DNA from 2 places in the Pantoea sp. C1E2 genome. Region 2 is predicted to be linked to the other one. Evidence: predicted binding sites of a transcription regulator. Region 2 holds the regulator's gene; the other holds the start of a gene.
The links. Region 2 encodes CRP, which controls carbon source genes, mostly activating them, when cyclic AMP is high. Its sites were predicted from a motif close to ATGTGANNNNNNTCACAT; they were not measured.
Positions count from the first base shown of each region.

Region 1 (4,430 bases), 190 kb from region 2:
GGTTCGCGCCAAAGATGGTGGCGATCGCGGTTGGACCAGGATGCGGCGGCAGGAAGCAGTGCGTGACCGAGAGTGCAGCCACCATCGGCACGCCGACGTACAGCAGCGGCAAACCGGCAGCAGCAACGATGGTGAACACCAGCGGCAGCAGCAGCACAAAGCCCACTTCATAGAACATCGCCAGACCGACGATCAGTCCGGTGACCACCAGCGCCCATTGCAGCCGCTCTTTACCAAAGGCGGCAATCAGCGTAGTGGCCACGCGTTGTGCCGCACCGGTATCCGAGACTAATCGCCCGAGCATGGCACCGAAGCCGAGGATCATCGCTAATCCACCGAGCGTCGAACCGATACCTTTCTGGATCGAGGCCATCACGTTGAGCGGCGTCATCCCTTCGGCAATACCGACCACCGCCGAGACAAACACCAACGCAATAAAGCCGTTGACCTTAAATACAATCATCAATACCAGCAGCAGTATCACACCCAGCACAATAATGGTTATTGGCATTTTTTATTATCCTTAGGAATACAGAGGGGTGATTAAGGTTTAGGCGCGGCCCGGCGAAAATGCCAGCCGCGCCATGGCATTACACGGCGACGCGCATACCGCCATCAACAAACAGCAAGTGACCATTCACGAAATCAGAAGCACCTGAGGCGAGGAACACCGCGGCACCGATCAGTTCTTCTGGTTTACCCCAACGCGCCGCTGGCGTGCGTTTGGTGAGCCAGCCGGTAAAGGCCGGATCGTCCGCCAGCGCCTGGGTCATCTCCGTGACGAAGTAGCCCGGTGCAATGGCGTTCACCTGGATGTTATGGCGCGCCAGCTCGACGCACATCCCGCGCGTCAGCATGGTGACGGCCCCTTTGGAAGCCGCGTAAGGCGTGATGGTGTCGCGGCCCAGTTCGCTTTGCATCGAACCGATATTGATGATTTTACCGCGCTGGCGATCGACCATTTTTTTCGCCACGGTTTGAGAGACCAGGAACACCGCGGTCTGGTTAACGGCAATCACGTCATTCCAGTCCTGCTCCGGGAATTCGAGGAACGGACGGCGGCGCTGGATCCCGGCGTTGTTTACCAGAATATCAATCGGGCCCCATTCGGCTTCAATCTCATCCACCGCCTGCTGTACCTGCGCAGACTGCGTCACATCAAAGGCTTTGGCATGGGCGCGTAAGCCCAGCTCACGCAGTTTCGCCGCGCCCTGCTCTGCACCCTGCTCCGTGGTGGCGTTGACGATCACTTCCGCGCCGGCTTCACCTAAACCACGCGCCAGAAGAAAACCAATGCCGCGCGCCGAACCGGTGAGTAATACACGCTTGCCTTCAAGGGAAAATAACTGACTCATCACTGCTCCTTAAAAGGTTAACTGGACTTTCGCCGCACGGGTTTTATCGCCAGCAAACTGCAAGGCCGCGTCGATGTCCTGTAAATCGTATTCACCGCTAAACAGCGGCAGCGGGTTGACCACACCGTTCGCCAGCCACTCGACGGCGGTATTGAATTCATGGGTGAAACGGAAGGAACCGACCAGCTGAATCTCTTTGGCGATCAGCGCCATGATTGGGAAGTTAGGGATGGTGCCGCCCATGCCGACCTGAACCAGCGTGCCTTTAGCGCACACCACATCGAGACAGCGTTGCAGTGAGGAAGGATGGCCAGAGGCCTCAAACGCCACATCGAAAAAGCCTTTGTCAGCCAGATACGGCGTGAAATCGCCTTCAGCGGCGTGGATCACATCGGTCGCACCCATCTGCTGCGCCATCTCCAGCGAACGTTCGCTGATATCGCTGCACACCACAGAAGCGGCACCGCGCGCTTTCGCCGCCGCCGCAATCAAGCAGCCAATCGGACCGACGCCGGAAATGAACACGTGCTTGCCGGTAAGATCGCCCGCCTGATGCGTGGCATGAATGCACACCGCCAGCGGCTCGGCAAACACCATCACGGTTTCATCGGCATCCTGTGGGAATGGCACGCACTGTTTGCTGTCCACCACTTTGTATTGGGTGAAGCCGCCATCAACATGTGGCACATACATGGCGCTGCCGAAGAAGCGCATCGAGGTGCACTGGTTTTCCTGATCGCGCTGGCAGTATTTGCACTCGCCGCACGGTTTGGACGGATTGACCGCCACTTTCTGATTTGGCTTCAGGTCAGGATTGTCGCTCTTCACCACATGGCCAATCACTTCATGTCCGAGGATCATCGGCATTTTGACCTCGAAGCTACCGACTTTGCCTTCCTGATAGTAATGCAGGTCAGATCCACAAATGCCGCCGCGCGTAATACGCACCAGCGTGCCTGTGCCGTCCCATTTCACCTGTTGCGGTGCGACGCTGACCTGTTTTTTCCCGGTAATCACGCAGGATTGCGTTTCGATATTCATGGTTTCCCCATTTGTTGCTGTTGCAATAGGGGCTATCAAAGCGGGATCGGGCGCTGAAAACTGTGAACCAGATCACTCTAAATCATGTTACGAAATAGCTGTTACCTGGAACGTGAACTGCTCGTACTGAAGATGGAAGCGGGATCACTGTTTGCCGGGAAAAACCAAGACCAGTCTCTGGGGAAAAGCGGGATCGAGCTATGCCATTATCGCCGCACCCTCACCCGGGATTGAGTCTGACAGGAGTCATAACTAAAGAGCTAATCCATTAGCCCTCATCTTCAAACTGTTTCAGGGTGTACAGGTCTCTTCCCGTGCCAGACGAAAGCGTTCCGAACCTTTCGCCTGCGACCTGTCGCCCTGCTTTTTTTGAGGTTTCTCACAGCCTGAACACCGCGAATTTCCATCCAAACCAATTCCCGCTAAAGTTAACTCATCCGACCACTTTCCGAGACTGTGTTCATGACTGAGCATTACGCCCACCTGTTTGCCCCGCTGGATCTGGGATTTACCCAATTAAAGAACCGTTTTCTGATGGGCTCGATGCACACCGGACTGGAAGAACACACTGACGGCGCTGCACGATCAGCGGCGTTTTATGCGGAACGCGCGCGGGAGGGCGTGGCGCTGATTGTCACCGGCGGCATCGCGCCGAACGCACAAGGCGTGGTGGCGCACGGTGGCGCAATCCTCAATCAGGAAAGCCAATGTGAATGGCATCGCACCCTCACTGATGCGGTGCATGCGGAAGGCGGCAAAATTGCGCTGCAGATTCTGCATGCCGGACGCTACAGCTATCAGCGCGATCTGGTGGCGCCGTCTGCATTACAGGCTCCGATTAACCCGTTCACACCGCGCGAACTCAGTGATGCCGAGATTCGCCAGACCATTGCTGACTTCGCCCAGTGCGCTAAATTAGCCCAGCAGGCCGGATATGATGGCGTTGAGATCATGGGATCTGAAGGCTATCTGATTAATCAGTTTCTGGTGGCGCACACCAATCACCGTGATGATGAATGGGGCGGGGATGTGGATCGCCGTCGGCGCTTTGCACTGGAGGTTACGCAGGCGGTGCGCGAGGCGGTCGGCCCAGCGTTTATTATTATCTTCCGCCTGTCGATGCTCGATCTGGTGAATAACGGCAGCTCACTGGAAGAGACGCTGACGCTGGCAAAGGCGCTGGAGCAGCGTGGCGTCACCCTGTTCAACAGCGGCATTGGCTGGCACGAAGCGCGCATTCCCACCATCGCCACCTGCGTGCCGCGTGCCGGGTTTGCGTGGGTGACAAAGCATTTGCGTGAGGCGGTGTCGGTGCCGGTGATCGCCACTAACCGTATCAACCATCCGCAGGTGGCGGAATCACTGTTGCGCGATGGCATTGCCGATATGGTGTCGATGGCGCGCCCGTTTCTTGCCGATGCGGCCTTTGTGCGCAAAGCCCAGGCCGGACAGCCGGATGCCATCAATACCTGCATCGCCTGTAATCAGGCCTGTCTCGATCAGATCTTTGTCGGCAAAGTCACTTCCTGTCTGGTGAATCCACGTGCCTGCCACGAAACCCTGATGCCAGTGATCCCTGCGGAGCAGCATAAACAGATCGCGGTGGTCGGTGCCGGTCCGGCGGGCATGGCGTTCGCGCTACAGGCGGCCGAGCGCGGCCATCAGGTGACATTGTATGAAGCGGACGCGCAGATTGGCGGCCAGTTTAATATTGCCCGCCAAATCCCCGGTAAAGAGGAGTTTAGCGAGACGCTGCGCTACTTCCGCCATCAGCTGGCAGCGGCAGGCGTCGCGATTCGCACCCAGCATCGTGTGACGGCTAATGAACTAGAAAGCGTGGATGAAGTGGTGATCGCCACTGGGATTTCGCCGCGTCAGCTCTCGATTCCCGGCATCGACCATTCCTGCGTGCTTAGCTATCTCGATGTTATCCGCGATAAAAAACCGGTTGGCCAGCGCGTGGCCATTATCGGTGCGGGCGGCATTGGCTTTGATACTGCCGAGTTTTTGCTGCATCGCGGTGAACATGAAGAC
Region 1 is NZ_JBSZHT010000002.1:3,986,299-3,990,728, forward strand. Features, by position in the region: gene ACXI0A_RS18865 (gluconate:H+ symporter) at 1-511, opposite strand, end outside; gene idnO (gluconate 5-dehydrogenase) at 591-1,355, opposite strand; gene idnD (L-idonate 5-dehydrogenase) at 1,365-2,396, opposite strand; gene ACXI0A_RS18880 (FAD-dependent oxidoreductase) at 2,859-4,430, shown strand, end outside.
Region 1: the regulator CRP is predicted to act here: its motif matches at 2,457-2,474, upstream of idnD (L-idonate 5-dehydrogenase).

Region 2 (4,430 bases):
ATGCTGACCACCAATGAAATCGCTTCAGTGATGGCGCCCGGCGTGCACGGCACCACCTACGGCGGCAATCCGCTGGCCTGTGCGATTGCCGAAACCGCACTGGACATCATCAACACCCCTGAAGTGCTGGGTGGTGTGGAAGCCCGTCGTCAGCAGTTCGTTGAAGCGCTGCAGGCGATCGACAGCAAATACGATCTGTTCAGTGAGATTCGGGGCAAAGGTTTGCTGATTGGGGCAGCGCTGAAACCGCAGCACGCCAGCAAGGCGCGCGACATTCTCAACGCATCAGCCGCAGAAGGATTGATGATCCTGACCGCCGGCACCGATGTGATTCGTTTCGTGCCGTCATTGGTGATCGAACCGACCGATATCGAAGAAGGCATGGCGCGTTTCGCCAAAGCCATTGAGAAAGTGCTGGCTGCCTGATTAGCTTTTCGGGCGCAGTACTTTGAGCCAGCTGCCATGATGTGGCCGCTGGCTCCACGCCATTGAAGAGATGGTGTGCATGACGTTCAGATGTTGCAGAATCCGCTTCACATGCTGTTCCACAATCGTCACCGGCCCCTCATTCAGATTCTCCGGCGCTTCCAGAATATTGCTGTCATTGCCTGGTCCGTCATAGGCTAGTCGCTGCTGACAGCGCTGCAGCGCAATTTCACAGGATTGCAGATAACGCTCCGCCAGTTTGGGCGTCAGCATGGTGTGCTCACGCGCCAGAATCGTCATTGCGTTGAGATGCTCAACGATAAACTGACTGTGCGTCACCCACATGCGCATATCTTTCAGGTACTGCGCATTAAAGCCCGGCTCGCTGGATGCCTGATTCAGGGAGTTAAACAGCGCATTGTGCGCCTGATTAACCTTCATGCGTTGATACGCCAGCTTTTCGGGGGATTGCTCCGGCCCCAGCAGCATTCTTAGCGCTTCCTGATAGGCATCCAGTGCATCATGTGCGTTGCTGCGCAGCAAGCCACTCTGCCACTGCGGCCATAGCCAAATCATGCCGGCAAAGGCGATCAGGCAGCCCATCAGTGTGTCCATCATGCGCGGTAACAGGAACTGCGCGCCGTTCAGCGACAGCAGCTGCAGCGAATACACTGCCGTCACGGTAAAGCCAATCATCGACCAGCCGTAATACTTGCGCGTCACCAGATAGCTGGCGAGGGTGATGGCCAGCATAAACAGCAAGGTGATCGATTCGGGCACCGCCAGCTGCAGCGAACCGGCCGCGATCAGCAATCCGGCAAAGGTGCCCAACGCACGGTGCTGAATGCGTACCCGTGTGGCGCTGTAGCCATTCTGGCTGACGAACATAATGGTCATCAGAATCCAGTAGGGCTTGGGAATATTGAAGAACAGCGCCAGCGCACTGCCAAACATCAGCATCACCGAGATACGCGCGGCGGTGCGCAATGCGGCGGATTTCAGCGACAGATAGCTGCGCAGCGCCGGAAACAGCGGCAAACGGCGCTGGCGATCGGCCATCAGGTCACGGGTGTACAACGGCTTCTGGGTGCGCAGCACGCGAGCGATACGGCTGAAGTGGTAATAGCAGAAGTTACCCACCGGATTATCGGGGTTTTGACGCGCAATCTTCTCCAGCGCACCGAGCTGCTTCTCCATGTGAAAACGATCGGGCAACTGATGATAGAGAATGGCATCGGCCAGCAGACGCAGGCGCGCAGAGATAGTTTTCGCATTCCAGCGGATCACCGCTTCGGCGTGACTCTGTTCCACCAGCTTCTGCACCTCTTCCGGCTGGTGCAGGCTCACCGAGATGTGTTCCTGCAAATCCAGCGCCACCTGGAACGCGCGCGTCAGGCGTTTGTGGCTGTTATCACGACTGGCCGACAGCATATGCATTTGCTGATAACAGGTGGTGATCAGATCAACGGCTTTTTGCTGGCGTGCCAGCAGCGGTGGTAATGCCTTTTCCGGATCGGTGAGCTGCGTCAGCAGGGTATATTTGGCATCGCAGTAATCCGCCAATTCCCGATACAGCAGGCTAAGGGTTTCACGCATCGGCTGCTCTTTCCACAGCCAGAACCAGAACCAGTTAAACAGGCCGTACCATAGCGTGCCACCGATATACAGTAGCGGCGGCACCCACATGGGCATGCGTCCAACCAGGCTGAGGCTAAAGATGGCGGCAATCAGTGTGGCGGGCAGCAAGCGACCGTGCAGTGGGCTGATTTCGCCGGTCACGCCTATCAGCAGCGGCAGCACGAATAGGATCAGCGGTAAAGGAATCGCGTCACTGGTGAGAAATTGGATCAAAAAGCTGGCGGTGGCAAACAGGGAGCCGCCGACAATCAGGCGTTTGAAGAAGCGTTTATGCGGGGTATCGAGACCCGCCATGTTGCAGCAGGCAGGCACTAAGGAGAACAGCAGGCCTTTTTGCAGATCGCCAAACAGCCAGCCAAGAGCCACAGGCAGGCACAGCACCAGCGTTTGCCGCAGTGCGTAGTTGACCTCAGGATGATAGATGATTCGGCGCCACATCAGCTCATCGCAAACAAAAACGGCGCGATGTTGCCATCACGCCGTGGGTGATAAGAAATTAGCGGGTGCCGTAGACGACGATGGTTTTACCGTGTGCGGAGATCAGGTTCTGATCTTCCAGCATTTTCAGGATACGACCCACGGTTTCGCGTGAGCAACCCACGATTTGACCAATCTCCTGACGGGTGATTTTGATTTGCATCCCGTCCGGGTGAGTCATCGCATCTGGTTGTTTAGCCAGATTAAGCAGCGTTTGCGCGATACGGCCCGTCACATCGAGGAAGGCAAGGTTGCCCACTTTTTCGGAGGTGACTTGCAGACGACGCGCCATTTGCGACGAGAGTCGCATTAAAATATCCGGGTTTACCTGAATCAGCTGACGGAATTTTTTGTAGGAAATTTCAGCCACTTCGCAGGCACTTTTCGCACGTACCCAGGCACTACGTTCCTGACCTTCTTCAAACAGGCCGAGTTCGCCGATGAAATCTCCCTGATTGAGGTAGGAGAGGATCATCTCTTTGCCTTCTTCATCTTTGATCAGTACCGCGACGGAACCTTTCACGATGTAGTACAGCGTTTCCGCTTTCTCACCCTGATGGATGAGTGTGCTTTTGGACGGATATTTGTGAATATGGCAATGGGACAGGAACCATTCGAGTGTAGGGTCTGTTTGCGGTTTGCCGAGAACCATTCGCTATTATCCTCTGTTGTAATCGTGCCCAAAATACAGGGGGCAGTTTTCCCTGTCAGGCGGTGTAATCGTAGAGCGCTTCCAGTAAAGGAAAATTATTTCCGGGTGATTCTTAAGCTACGCTTTTGATTCTTCCCGCCTTCGTCTGTTATGACGAAAATATTTTCAGCACTGTTTGTAGCACAGCTTTTGCAAGCTGTCTTCTGTTGTCTCGCTTCAGCAAAGGGCAGATGTGTCTGGATTGCTGTTTATCAAGTGAAAGCGTACTCTGGCGGCAAAACCGCCACTTCAGGAGAAAGAATAATGCAGGCACGAGTGAAATGGGTGGAAGGGCTGACCTTTCTCGGAGAATCCTCATCAGGCCATCAGGTATTAATGGACGGTAACTCGGGCGACAAAGCGCCGAGCCCGATGGAGATGGTTTTGATGGCAGCTGGCGGCTGTAGCGCGATTGACGTGGTGTCGATCCTGCAAAAGGGTCGAAATGACGTGGCTGACTGCGAGGTGAAACTCACCTCCGAGCGCCGTGAAGAAGCGCCACGTATTTTCACGCAAATCAACCTGCATTTTATCGTTAGCGGCAAGGCGCTAAGCGATAAAGCGGTCGCGCGGGCTGTCGATCTGTCGGCGGAGAAGTATTGCTCGGTGGCGATCATGCTCGGCAATAGTGTGAAAATGACGCACAGTTACGAAGTGATTGAGCGATAGCATCAGCGGGCGGCCAAACGGCCGCCGCTACAGAATTTCTGGATTATTCAATCCGTTTACCTTCAATCAGCCGCTGCACCAGTGGCGTCATGATTAACTCCATCGCCAGACCCATTTTACCGCCCGGCACCACCAACGTGTTCATATGTGAAATGAACGAGCCCTGGATCATCGCCAGCAGATAAGGGTAAGCAATGCCTTCCAGTCCACGGAAGTGAATCACCACAAAACTTTCATCGAGCGAAGGGATTTCACGTGCGGCAAACGGGTTGGAGGTGTCAACGGTCGGCACGCGCTGGAAGTTGATATGGGTGCGTGAGAACTGCGGCGTGATGAAGTTGATGTAATCCTCCATCGAACGCACCACCGAATCCATCACCGCTTCGCGCGAATGGCCTCGCTCGCCGGTGTCGCGCACCAGCTTTTGAATCCACTCCAGGTTGACGATCGGCACCACACCGACCAACAGATCGACATGCTCCGCCACGTTCTGCTGCTGCGTGACGACGCCGCCATGCAGTCCTTCATA
Region 2 is NZ_JBSZHT010000002.1:4,179,049-4,183,478, reverse strand. Features, by position in the region: gene argD (bifunctional acetylornithine/succinyldiaminopimelate transaminase) at 1-426, shown strand, start outside; gene ACXI0A_RS19965 (YccS/YhfK family putative transporter) at 427-2,502, opposite strand; gene crp (cAMP-activated global transcriptional regulator CRP) at 2,561-3,193, opposite strand; gene ACXI0A_RS19955 (OsmC family protein) at 3,497-3,901, shown strand; gene ACXI0A_RS19950 (phosphoribulokinase) at 3,945-4,430, opposite strand, start outside.